4 regions of the Bacillus cereus group sp. N8 genome follow, and region 2 is predicted to be linked to each of the others. Evidence: riboswitches for the same ligand, from Rfam matches in the RefSeq annotation. Region 2 holds a riboswitch; each other region holds the start of a gene.

Region 1 (3,156 bases), on a different contig from region 2:
GTTCGCGTTTTAATATTATGTCTGGTTTAGTGGCGATGCAAATGATGTTAATTGGACTGTTAGACGGTGTTCAATCAATTGGTATAGTTACACCGTACCGAGCACAGTCCCGCTTTTTATCAACTTGTATTAGAGAAATGTTACAGAGAACGAAATATCAAAACATACCAGTATTAGCGGCAACAGTTCATAAGTTTCAAGGTTCTGAAAGAGATATGATGATCTTTGATACGGTTGATAGTTATCCGCAAGAACGTCCTGGTGTATTATTCTTTGATCATAAAAACCATCGCCTCGTCAATGTAGCAGTAACGAGAGCGAGAGGGAAGTTCATTCAATTATCGGATTGCCATTATATGCGTAAAAACCTTTCGAGAAAACAAGCGTTATCACAATTAACAGCACATATAGAACGTCACGGTGATGTGTATGATCGCACGACATCAAGACAATTGTGGGAGCGAAAAATTTCGAAACGTTTACGCTGGTTTATGGAAATGAATCTTGAAGAGCCGAAAGGGTTATTAAAAGATATTTTAGTGGCAAAACGAGAAATTATCATTTCACTTCCAAGTACAAAACAAGTGGATAAACGAGTATGGCAAGCGTTAATGCGCACAAATGCGCAAGTAACAGTTTATAGTGATGGACCAGTTCCATTAAAAAATGTAAAGTTACAAAGACAAAATAAAGCGTTCCCGTTCCTAGTAATTGATGATGAAATCTTTTGGGCAGGGGCACCACTCACATCTCAAATGATGTTTGAAGGGAGCACGGAATTCCCGTATATATGTGCAAGACTACAAGCGCCGGAAACGATTGGTGTATTAAAAGGATTTTTGGATATTCGGTAAATTCGGATAGGAATTCCTTGACTTTTATTCGGAATAAACTTAGAATAAAAATAATTTAATATAATTTTATGAAAATTCTTATCACGAGAGGTGGAGGGACTGGCCCTACGATACCTCGGCAGCGGATTCTATATGAATACTGTGCCAATTCCAGCAAGTTTACTTGAAAGATAAGAAAGAAGCTCATTTGACTGTATATACAGAAGCCTCTTTCTATCTTTTAGAAAGAGGCTTTTTTACGTGAAAATAAAAGGGGGAAGAAAAATGGGAGCGACAGGAGTAACGTCACAAAGAAAAACAATTGAAGAGAGTATAGAAAGAAATAAGGAAAAGTACATAGAAACAAGTCATGATATTCATGCGAATCCGGAGATTGGTAACCAAGAATTTTACGCATCAAGAACGTTAAGTTTATTACTAGGAAGTGCAGGTTTTCAGTTACAGCACAATATTGCTGGACATGAAACAGGTTTTATCGCACGAAAAAGTTCAGGGAAACAAGGACCAGTTATCGCATTTTTAGCTGAGTATGATGCTTTACCAGGACTTGGTCATGCGTGTGGTCACAATTTAATTGGCACAATTAGCGTTGCGGCAGCAATTGCATTATCAGAAACGCTTGAGGAAATCGGCGGAGAAGTTGTCGTGTTTGGAACGCCAGCAGAAGAAGGCGGGCCAAACGGTAGCGCAAAATCGAGTTATGTAAAGGCTGGTTTATTTAAAAATATCGATGCGGCGCTTATGATTCATCCGAGCGGAAAAACAGCGACGACGAGTCCTTCATTAGCAGTTGATCCACTTGATTTTCATTTTTACGGAAAAACAGCTCACGCGGCAGCTTCACCTGAAGAAGGGATTAACGCATTAGATGCGGTAATTCAGCTGTACAACAGTATTAACGCACTTCGCCAACAACTTCCCTCAGACGTGAGAATACATGGCGTCATTACAGAGGGTGGAAAAGCACCTAACATTATTCCTGACTACGCTGCAGCGAGGTTCTTCATCCGCGCAGCAACGCGAAAAAGATGTGCAGAAGTAACAGAAAAAGTGAAAAATATTGCACAAGGAGCAGCGTTAGCAACAGGTACGAAAGTAAAAATCCATCAATTCCAAAATGAAATCGATGAACTACTCGTAACAAAAACATATAACGACATCGTAGCTGAAGAACTAGAATTACAAGGTGAAGAAGTAAATCGTAAAGAAAGACTTGGCATCGGTTCAACCGACGCAGGAAACGTAAGCCAAGTTGTACCGACAATTCACCCATATATTAAAATCGGTCCAGATGACTTAATTGCGCATACAAATGAATTTAGAGAAGCAGCACGTTCAGAATTAGGAGACAAAGCACTTGTTACATCTGCAAAAGCACTAGCGAATACAGCGTATCGATTAATTACAGAAGAAGGGCTGTTAGAGAAGGTGAAGGAGGAGTTTAGAGAGGCGCAGAGGAATCAGGGATAAGGGGATTAAGGTGCTCTTTTCGAAGAGCAATCTAATTAATAAGTAGAGATATAAAAAAGAACATTGATATTTCAATGTTCTTTTTTATTTACTAATCATTGATTTTGTTGGTTTTTCTCAAGAAAGAGAAACTTTTACTGTTACGTACCCCTTTATTAGAACGACAATTTCTCCTCAAACTCACTCTTTAATACAATTAAAGGAGATGATAATCCAAATTGCATTAAAGAGTCTAAAAATGTAGCGAGAGAATCCATCGAATCGCTCATGACCTTCATCATATAATTAAATTCGCCGCTAATTCGATATAAATCTGTTACTTCAGGAGCGGCATTACAATATTGGATAAAATCAGAGCATTGGCTCGTTTTAAACATAATGAATGCTTGAATGTTTTTATTAATTTTGGAAGGCTCAAATTTCGTTCGGTAAGCCGCTATAACTCCTTGATCTTCAAGTTTATTAATACGCTCTTTTACAGCAGGCTGCGTCATGGATATAATTCGTCCTATTTCTGAAACGGAAATTCTCGCATTTTCATACAACAAGTTCATTATTTTATGGTCAATTTCATCCAGTTTTACAGCGTTTTGCATTGTGTAGCCTCCTTGTTTGGTTTTCTAAAGTAAACCACGAATTATAACTATAATATCATAAGCGAACGAACTGAATTACCTATAAATCTATATTTAAAATTATTGGTGTTTGCATGAAAATATAAGTATAGCATTTATCAAACGGAAATTTAGGAAGGATGGAAATATATGAAGAATCTTGATGGAAAAGTAGCGTTTGTAACAGGGGCGAGTCGCGGAATTGGCCGTGCTATTGC
Region 2 (3,156 bases):
TAATCCTTCAAAATCAGAAACATTCCATTCTACTTTATATCCAGCTTTTTTAGCAGCTGCTTCAATAATTTCAGCATCAAAACCTTTTACTTTCTCACCCTCTTTAAAAATAAATGGACTACGACCTGCAGAAGTCCCAACTTTCACTACTTTTTCATTCGTTTTTTCACTTGATACGTTTGAACCACATGCAGACAAAGCTCTAACTGATAGTGTTAATGCTATCGTTAGTAATAATGACGATTTCCTCATAACTCTTCCTCCTAAATAACGAAATGATTTCCTTCTTCAGATGCATTTAATTGTCGTAAAAACTTTTTCGTACGTTCATTTTGTGGGTTTCTAAAAATCTCTTTTGGCGTTCCCTGCTCTACGATAATTCCATCCGCCATAAATATAATGCGATCCGCCACCTCTTTTGCAAAATTCATTTCATGTGTAACAATAACCATCGTTATATGCTGTCTTGCCAAGTCTTTAATAACTTGCAGTACCTCATTAACTAATTCTGGATCAAGCGCAGAAGTCGGTTCATCAAACAATAATACAACGGGATTTAAAGCCATTGCTCTAGCAATCCCTACCCTTTGCTGTTGCCCCCCTGATAACATCGTTGGATAAAAATCTTCTTTATCAGCTAATCCTACTTGTTTTAATATTTCTCTCGCTATTCTCTTTGCCTCTTCTTCACTTTTTTTCTGTACAACCGTTAATGGCGTTGTAATATTTTGCAGTGCTGTTTTATTTTTGAATAAATTATAGTTTTGAAAAACCATAGCTGTTTTTTGCCGTAATTGTATTATTTCTTTTTTATAAATTTTCTTCACATGAATCTCTAAATCTTCAATTCTAATACTTCCATCATTCGGTTGTTCTAATAAATTCAAACATCTCAATAGGGTCGATTTCCCTGAACCAGAAGGTCCAATAATTACTACCACTTCCCCTTTTTTCACAGTAAGTGAAATTCCCTTTAACACTTCATTAAGTTTGTAGGATTTATACAAATCACTTATCTCAATCACATACTTCACCTCATTTCTGTTATAAATACGGCGCATCAAGTTTCTTTTCTAATTTTTTCTGCCCCCAGCTAATTGCAATTGTAATAATCCAATACACAATCGCTACCGCTAAATAACTTTCCATATAACGATACGATTGAGCAGCTAACATTTTCGCTTGTGCTAAAATTTCAGCCACCCCAAGCGCAAAAGATAACGAAGATTCTTTTAACAATCCAACAAAATTATTTCCAAGTGACGGCACTGCTACACGAATAGCCTGCGGAAAGATAATTTGCCGCATGGCTTGTGCTTTTGTCATCCCTACTGATAAACAAGCATCCATTTGCCCTGATTCAACAGCATTTAATGAACCTCGAATTATCTCTGACAAATAAGCAGCATTATTTAAACTGAGACCAATTAAGGTTGCTTGCATAGCTGTAAGTACTGTAAAAGCCGGAAATATTTGTGGCAATCCGAAATACAACACAAACAATTGAACTAATAACGGTGTTCCTCTAAAGAAAGAGATATACACCCTTGCAATTGGATATAAAAATTTCGGTTTGTTTTTTGTTATGATTGCCAAGCCAATCCCTATAAAGAAAGAAATAATCATGGAAACAACAGTAATCCCTAAAGTTATGTATACATACTTAAATAATTGCGGAAAACTTTCTAAAAAATACGTTGCATCAAATTTCATTCTATCCCCCCTCTCTAAACAAAAAGCTCTTCTTATACATATAAGAAGAGTTGAATGTTAATCCATTTCCCCCCATCTTCCAAACGCATCATTCGTTTGCTGGAATTAGCACAGTACTTTTATAGCCTGTTGCTGAGATTTCATCGGGCCAGTCCCTCCATCTCTCTTGATAAGAAAACTAATAAATTTTTCCATTTATTAAGTTGTTATTATGAAGAATACAGATAAATTAAAACAATGTCAATAGGAAAACTAAGAATTAAATTTATACTTATTTCGTACATACAAACAATATGCCATCAAAATTACTCTTCTTTATACACCGTACACAAAAAGCCGGTACTTCTAACAAACTTAGAAATACCGGCTTCCAATCTTTTATTCTTATAACTTATGATATTTATTTCATCTTATGTACTTCAGCAACTAACTTTCCGCCTTGTATGCCCATATATAGCTTAACAGGCGCATCATTCGTGTTTTCAAACACTAAATCTAAATAAGGATACGCAATTGTAGCATCTCTTCCCTGCGGGACATAACCTACTGTTTTAGAATGTGTAGTTCTCTCTACCATTTTCAAACCAGCTTGATCTGCTGCATTGTATAGAGTTGATGATGTTTGACAAACGCCACCACCATAACCATCTACTAATTTACCATCTACAATTTCTTTACCTAATTGATATCCTTTATCTGGCGTTGTATCACCGATTAATGCATTGAAAGAGAAACTGTCTCCTTTTGCTAATACAACTCCATTTATGCTCGCTGCCGACAAACGAATATTCTCAATACGGCCACCTGCTGATCCACCTAAATTCGTTTCATATCTACCAATTACCGTGCCACTTCCTTGCGCATCACTTAATGTTGCGATAGGCTTTTTCTCAACAATAGGTAATTGATATGAAGAATCCCACATACCTACGTTTAATAATTTATCTACTAATTCTTTTTCCATTAATTCATAAGAAGGTTTTCCTTCTTGCCAACTTCCATCAGGAGCTATACGTGAAGGAACCATCTTTTTGTCAACGCTTTTCCCAACTTCACTTGCAACCTTCGTTACCGATTTTTTGAATTTCGCTTCATCTTCAAAATAACCTAAACTTGATAAATCTAATTTTTTTACTTCAGTACCAGTACGCGCATCAACCAAGCTAATTGAATCCTGTACATCAGCCTTAGCCTCTACAACGTTCCCACCAATATCACTCACTAATGCCACATCACTTACTTTTGCGCCACAACCACTTACTACAGCTACGCATAGTACCCCAACTAATATACCCTTTACTTTTCGGAACAATATACTCTCTCCTTTTCCCCCAACATTATTTCTTAAGTATTATTTCATTTTATGTATGTTTTGTTACAATCATTTTACAATATATTTAGAAAATGTTACAAGTTGTTTTTTACTCTATTTAAATTACTCTT
Region 3 (3,156 bases), 230 kb from region 2:
AGCGGCGATTGCAGCAGTTAGCCGGGTACCATTTTCGATATTACCGAGTGTACAACCGACTTCCTTTGTCATTATCGTTTCTGCAATTGTTTTTGGAAGTGAAACTGGCTTTATGATCGGGGCAACGGCGGCCATTGTATCTAATATTTTTTTAGGACAAGGTCCGTGGACGCCGTGGCAAATGTTCTCTTGGGGTATGATCGGATTTATAGCGGGATTACTCCGAAATACATTTTTGATGAAAAAACTGTGGGGGAGACTGTTGTACGGATTCGTCGTTGGATTTTTATTTGGCTGGATTATGAATTTCTGGGGTCTTCTCGGTTTTATACAGGAAGCAACTTGGGAAACAGTTATTGCTTACTATGTCGCAAGTTTTTCTTTCGATCTTAGTCACGCGATATCGAATGTTATTTTCCTGCTGTTATTTAGTACGTCATGGATTACGATCCTCACAAGATTTAAAAAGAAATACGGTATATTAGATGAGCATAACGTGACATAGAAAAGCATACTCATATAAGGTAGGGTCGCGACTTACATATTCGTTTGCCTCTTTCATGCTTCTTACATATTGTAAGGAGCATTTTTTTATTGTCAAAAAATAGATCCAATATAAGTCGGCTATTATATAAAAATATTTGTATAATATTAGGTGAGAATTATTTTCAAAGAGGAGGTGTATAGTTAATGAAGTTAGTTATTCCGAAGCAACATGGTGCATGGGCTATGCTTGTTATACCATTTCTATTAAGTGTCATACTTGGGAACCCTACTTTCTATCATATCCCACTGTTTTTAGCGTGGTTCTTTATCTATTTAGCTACGTATCCATTTCTTATGTACATAAGGAAAAGACGAAACAAAGAGTTTCTACACGCTACAATTGTTTATTCTATCATTGCATTCGTATTTGGGATGATTTCTTTATTATATGAATGGCGAATTCTTTTATTCGCAGTATTAATGATTCCATTGTTTATTGTAAATATGTATTACGCTCGTCAAAAAAATGAACGAGCATTACTAAATGATATTTGTGCGATTATAGTGTTTTGTATAGGTGGTTTAATAAGTTATTATTTTTCAATGAAGCAAATCGATAAAACCGCAGTATTCATTGCGCTTATTTCATTTTTGTATTTTTTAGGAAGTACGTTTTATGTGAAAACAATGATTCGTGAGAAAAATAATCCGAAGTATCGTCTCATATCTTGGGGGTATCATATTGTATTGACGGTAATTGTATTTGCTATCAATCCATGGTGTTCTCTTATATTCGTACCAAGTGTCATTCGAGCAATTATATTGTATGGTAAAAAAATTTCTATATTAAAAGTAGGGGTTTTAGAAATTGTTAATTCTGTATATTTTTTAATCATAACGGCAATAATAATGAAGTATGCCATTTGAAAAAACTTCCCATCTATTGATGGGAAGTTTTCAATCTTTTTCTAAAATGTGAACGGTATAATCACATCTTTGCAATGCTTGCTCTACGGCGTAAAGGGATTGTTCAATACGTGCGCGATTAAAATCTTTTTCAACTGTTTGTAGTGCTTCTTCTAAACAATGTTTTGCTTCTTTTAATGATTGAAAAGAATCTTGTACATATCCGCGGGCGTTTTGATACATTTCATAGTCCTCCTTTTTTACTCATATACATGTAGTATGAACACTGAGGAGAAAAATATAATTTGTTATATTTATTTGACAATTAAAATGAAATTACGTATAGTTTATTATAAAGTGAATATTTTCTTATCCAGAGAGGTGGAGGGACTGGCCCGATGAAACCCAGCAACCGCGATGCAGGTGCTAATTCCAGCAGAACATTTTTGTTCTGGGAGATAAGACGAAGATATACGTAACTTCTTCTTATCGGAGAGGTTTTTTTGTTGCAAAAAAACCGATTACGAAAACATATAATAAGAAGAAAGGGGTTGCGAAGTACTGTGACACTCGAAAAATACGTAAAACTGCGTAGTACAGTTTATGAATATATGATAGAGCAAGATAAGCCAATATCATTGTTAGATATTCAAGAACATATCGTTTCGCATCATGAAGGAAAATTCACGAAAAAAATGTTACATCAATTTTATTTATCAAGACTATTAGATGAACTCAAACTGGATGGGAAAATTACTTTAGCTGATGATGAATATCGCTATGCTGAAAAAGGGGTATTTTATAAAGCGGGAAAAGGGAGCTAGGCTCTCTTTTTTTTTGAAGTATGTAGTGTAAAAGACTGCTAAAGCAGCCTGATACAAGGGAATGGTGTTGAGTGTGTAGTGTCAAAGATTGAATGTGCCTGAAAGAGGCACTTCATTATCGGCTGCAAATAAAAGAGACACCTTCGCCGAATAGGTGTCAGTCGTTTTGTCACGTAGACTCGCTACTTGACAGTAATTAGAATAACATGTGGGGTTTTTGAAGTCAAAAGGGAATTAAAGGAAGAGGTGATAGGATGTACGCTTACTTATTAAAAGATATAACGAAATGGATTCCAAAGTACATTATAGATAAAGGTTATGAATATTATGAAGAGGGACATGTAGAAGATGTTGAAATACAAGACAAGAAAGTATTTGCTTTCGTTACTGGAAATGCAGGAAACTATGAAGTAATTATTGACCTTACTGATTTTACAAAAAGCAGCTGCGAGTGTCCGAATGAAAATTATTGTAAGCATATGGCGGCAGTTGTGTATGATATTCAAGATGCTGGTGAGAGTACAGTTAAAGAACAACTGAAAGGTTTAGAAAAAGAAGAATTACTAACAGTACTAAATCGTTTGTTACAAAGTTCAAAAAATGTCCAAATCGTAGAGACGATGTTAAAGAAAGGGAAGATTTAACTGTAGAGGGGAGTTGCTTTGTAGTGAACGTACTAATTATATACGCTCACCCTAGTCCTTCAAGCTTTAACGCAGCGATTTTAGAGCATGTGCAAAAAGGACTTGGGGAAACAAATCATTCTGTTACGCTACTTGATTTATATAAAGAACAATTTGATCCAGTGCTTGTATTTAATGAAGAGAAAAAAAGACGGGATTTACTATATGAAGAAGAGACGAAGCGATATAGAGAATTAGTGAAAGCGGCGGATACTCTTCTTTTCATATATCCGATATGGTGGTGGGGCATGCCTGCT
Region 4 (3,156 bases), on a different contig from region 2:
ATGAACCACCAACAGTAAAAATATTTTGAGATTGCATCACTTGAACTGCAAGACCATATGGATTGATTTTCTTTTGAATGTCACTCCATGTGACACCACTTTGTACCCTAATCCTCTTCTTCTCCGGATCGAATTCTAATATTTCATTATACCCTTTCATATCAAGCATTGTACCGTTCGGATAATACGTCTGCCCGCCTTGGCTATGTTGCATACCTGCAATAGAAATCTTCTCTCCAGAAACATTTGCATCTTGCACTAACTGTTTTAATGAACTTTCATCCTCAGCATTTTCAACACGTTTAATTTTCGTTGGAAGCAACTTTCCTACATCACTCATAATAGGATGGTCCAGTTGCTCTTTGTATGTATATATAGAAGTCGCGAGCAACACTGTATATGCTACAATTACAACCGCTATTTTTCTTTTTTTCAAATGGCACTCTCCTCGTTTGAAATTCTAATCTCACTAGTACTTCTCTCTATTCTTATTGTACCTACTTTCTTAAAAGGAAAATACTACACTGTAAAAAAGAACTATCCTTCTTTTACTTATTATGAAATGAAACCATAAGCATGATTTTAAAAAAATTTAAATATGATGTAGAGGAAAATAACTTTATTCAGGAGGTTGCTATGAAAGCAATTATTTGCACAAAATACGGGCCACCTAACGTTCTCAAGCTTCAAAATGTAAAGAAACCTACTCCTAAAAAGAATGAAGTATTAGTTAAGATTCATGCAACAAGTGTAACAACTGGAGATTGTAGAATGCGGAGCTTTTCTAGCCCCCTATTATTTTGGATTCCTATGCGAATTATATTAGGTTTCAGCAAACCTAGAAAACCTATACTCGGCGTAGAATTATCCGGTGAAATCGAAGAAGCAGGAACGGATGTAACTCTATTTAAAAAAGGAGACCAAGTTTTTGCATTAACAGAGCTTAATGTTGGTGGTTATGCAGAATATACATGTGTACATGAAAGTGGATTAATAGCATTGAAACCTACCAATGTGATGTATGAAGAAGCCGCAGTTATTCCCTTTGGCGGAACTTCGGCATTACACTTCCTAAGAAAGGCCCGTATAAAAAGAGGGCAACAAGTGCTCATATACGGCGCATCTGGATCCGTGGGAACAGCTGCCGTACAACTCGCTAAATATTTCGGCGCAACCGTTACGGCTGTTTGTAGCAATTCAAATTTTGAACTAGTGCAATCTTTAGGGGCTGATAAAGTAATTGATTATACTAAAGAAGATTTTACAAAGCGAGATGAACGCTACGATATTATATTTGATGCAGTTGGAAAAATTAAAAAATCCTATTGTAAGAAAGCATTAACAGCTAACGGTAAATACGTGTCAGTCAATGGAACGATGGCAAAAGTAAGCAAAGAAGATATGCTTCTACTAAAAATGCTAACGGAAGAAGAAAAATTAAAGCCCGTTATCGATAAAACTTACCCGTTAGAAGAAATTTCAAAAGCTCATACGTACGTAGAGACCGGACATAAAAAAGGAAATGTTTCCATTACCTTAAAATAAAATATATTCAGAAAATAACATTGACAATTCTTTTTGTAAGATTTACTATTAGTACCATATTTAAAAACTACATACACATACTCTTATCAAGAGTGGCGGAGGGACTGGCCCGATGATGCCCGGCAACCGAGCTTATAACGTATAAGCTAAGGTGCTAATTCCTGCAGAACGATTTTCGTTTTGGAAGATAAGAGAGGAACCTATTTCGTCTATTCGGCACCTCTCTTATTTTTGAGAGGTGCTTTTTATTTTGGAACGTATATTAAGGGGGAATTATAGATGAAAAAGGTATTATTAAGTATTGTAAGTGGAGCTGTATTATTGTTAGGTGCATGTGGTGCTAATTCTGATAAAGAGGTAAAAGCATTAGATGAGAAAAAGATTACCGTTGGTGTAACAGGTGGACCGCATGAACAAATTTTTGAAAAGGTGAAAGAAGTTGCAGCAAAAGATGGTCTCGAAATTGATGTAAAGGTATTTAATGATTATGTAGCGCCAAACGTATCTTTAGATGAAAAAAGCCTCGATGTAAATAGCTATCAAACTAAATCTTATTTAGATGTATTTAAAGCCGAACGCAACATGAAATTAACTGAAGTATTTTCAACAGTAACATTCCCTATGGGTGTATATTCTAAAAGTTTAAAAGATGTAAAAGAATTAAAAGAGGGCGATGCAATCGCTGTCCCAAATGATCCAACAAATGAGCTTCGTGCTTTAAAGCTATTTGAAAAAGCAGGAGTTTTAAAAGTTGATCCAAAAGCTACAGAAAAAGCGACTGCAAAAGATGTAATTGAAAATCCGAAAAATTTAAAGATTGTTGAATTAGAGGCATCTCAATTACCAACGCAGCTAAGTGAAGTAAAGGCAGCTGCAATTAATACAAACTTTGCATTAGGTGCAAAATTAAGCCCCGCGAAAGATTCTATTTTCCGCGAAGGAAAAGATTCACCATATGTGAACTGGGTCGTTGTTCGTACTGAAAATAAAGATGATGCTGTTGTTAATAAATTAAAGAAAGCTTATCAATCTAAAGAAGTAAAAGATTTCATTGAGAAAAAATTCGATGGTTCTGTTTTACCGTCTTGGTAGGAGCTGACTATAATGATTGAATTAAAAAACGTCTCCAAAGTATTTACAACAAAAAAAGGGAATGTTGAGGCTCTTAAATCAACTTCCCTTAAAGTAAAAAAGGGCGAAGTATTTGGAATCATCGGATATAGTGGCGCTGGCAAAAGTACATTAATTCGTTGTGTAAATTTATTAGAAAAACCAACGACAGGAAATATCATTGTAAATGAACAAGATTTAACAACCTTATCGACAAAAGAACTCGCAAAAGCAAGACAAAAGATCGGCATGATTTTTCAAGGATTCAATTTACTTAAAACCGTTACCGTTTATGAAAACATCGCTCTACCCTTACGTCTATCTGGTCTCTCCAAAAATGAAATTGAAAAAAGGGTAGAAAAGTATTTACGTATTGTTGATCTTTTTAATAGAAAAGATGCATATCCAAGCGAATTATCTGGTGGTCAAAAGCAACGTGTAGCAATTGCTCGTGCACTATCTCATGAGCCTGAAGTTTTATTAAGTGATGAAGCAACGAGC

What was found. Region 2 has a riboswitch for S-adenosylmethionine ahead of JDS80_RS07630 (amino acid ABC transporter permease). Riboswitches for the same ligand answer to the same signal wherever they lie in the genome.
Positions count from the first base shown of each region.
Region 1: it holds a riboswitch for S-adenosylmethionine, as region 2 does, so the genes downstream of both, JDS80_RS19065 (M20 family metallopeptidase) here and JDS80_RS07630 (amino acid ABC transporter permease) in region 2, are expected to answer to the same signal.
Region 3: it holds a riboswitch for S-adenosylmethionine, as region 2 does, so the genes downstream of both, JDS80_RS06360 (hypothetical protein) here and JDS80_RS07630 (amino acid ABC transporter permease) in region 2, are expected to answer to the same signal.
Region 4: it holds a riboswitch for S-adenosylmethionine, as region 2 does, so the genes downstream of both, JDS80_RS26485 (MetQ/NlpA family ABC transporter substrate-binding protein) here and JDS80_RS07630 (amino acid ABC transporter permease) in region 2, are expected to answer to the same signal.

Region 1 covers NZ_JAEHBK010000013.1:113,344-116,499, forward strand. The annotation lists gene JDS80_RS19060 (AAA domain-containing protein) at 1-854, shown strand, start outside; SAM riboswitch class I at 930-1,031, shown strand; gene JDS80_RS19065 (M20 family metallopeptidase) at 1,119-2,324, shown strand; gene JDS80_RS19070 (Lrp/AsnC family transcriptional regulator) at 2,480-2,920, opposite strand; gene JDS80_RS19075 (SDR family oxidoreductase) at 3,089-3,156, shown strand, end outside.
Region 2 covers NZ_JAEHBK010000003.1:241,351-244,506, forward strand. The annotation lists gene JDS80_RS07620 (amino acid ABC transporter substrate-binding protein) at 1-252, opposite strand, end outside; gene JDS80_RS07625 (ATP-binding cassette domain-containing protein) at 264-1,025, opposite strand; gene JDS80_RS07630 (amino acid ABC transporter permease) at 1,045-1,713, opposite strand; SAM riboswitch class I at 1,783-1,889, opposite strand; gene JDS80_RS07635 (VanW family protein) at 2,114-3,025, opposite strand.
Region 3 covers NZ_JAEHBK010000003.1:8,757-11,912, reverse strand. The annotation lists gene JDS80_RS06375 (ECF transporter S component) at 1-505, shown strand, start outside; gene JDS80_RS06370 (YwiC-like family protein) at 691-1,413, shown strand; gene JDS80_RS06365 (hypothetical protein) at 1,444-1,635, opposite strand; SAM riboswitch class I at 1,759-1,857, shown strand; gene JDS80_RS06360 (hypothetical protein) at 1,896-2,216, shown strand; gene JDS80_RS06355 (SWIM zinc finger family protein) at 2,471-2,860, shown strand; gene JDS80_RS06350 (NAD(P)H-dependent oxidoreductase) at 2,884-3,156, shown strand, end outside.
Region 4 covers NZ_JAEHBK010000035.1:17,772-20,927, reverse strand. The annotation lists gene JDS80_RS26495 (FAD-binding oxidoreductase) at 1-436, opposite strand, end outside; gene JDS80_RS26490 (NAD(P)-dependent alcohol dehydrogenase) at 637-1,545, shown strand; SAM riboswitch class I at 1,626-1,739, shown strand; gene JDS80_RS26485 (MetQ/NlpA family ABC transporter substrate-binding protein) at 1,825-2,637, shown strand; gene JDS80_RS26480 (methionine ABC transporter ATP-binding protein) at 2,650-3,156, shown strand, end outside.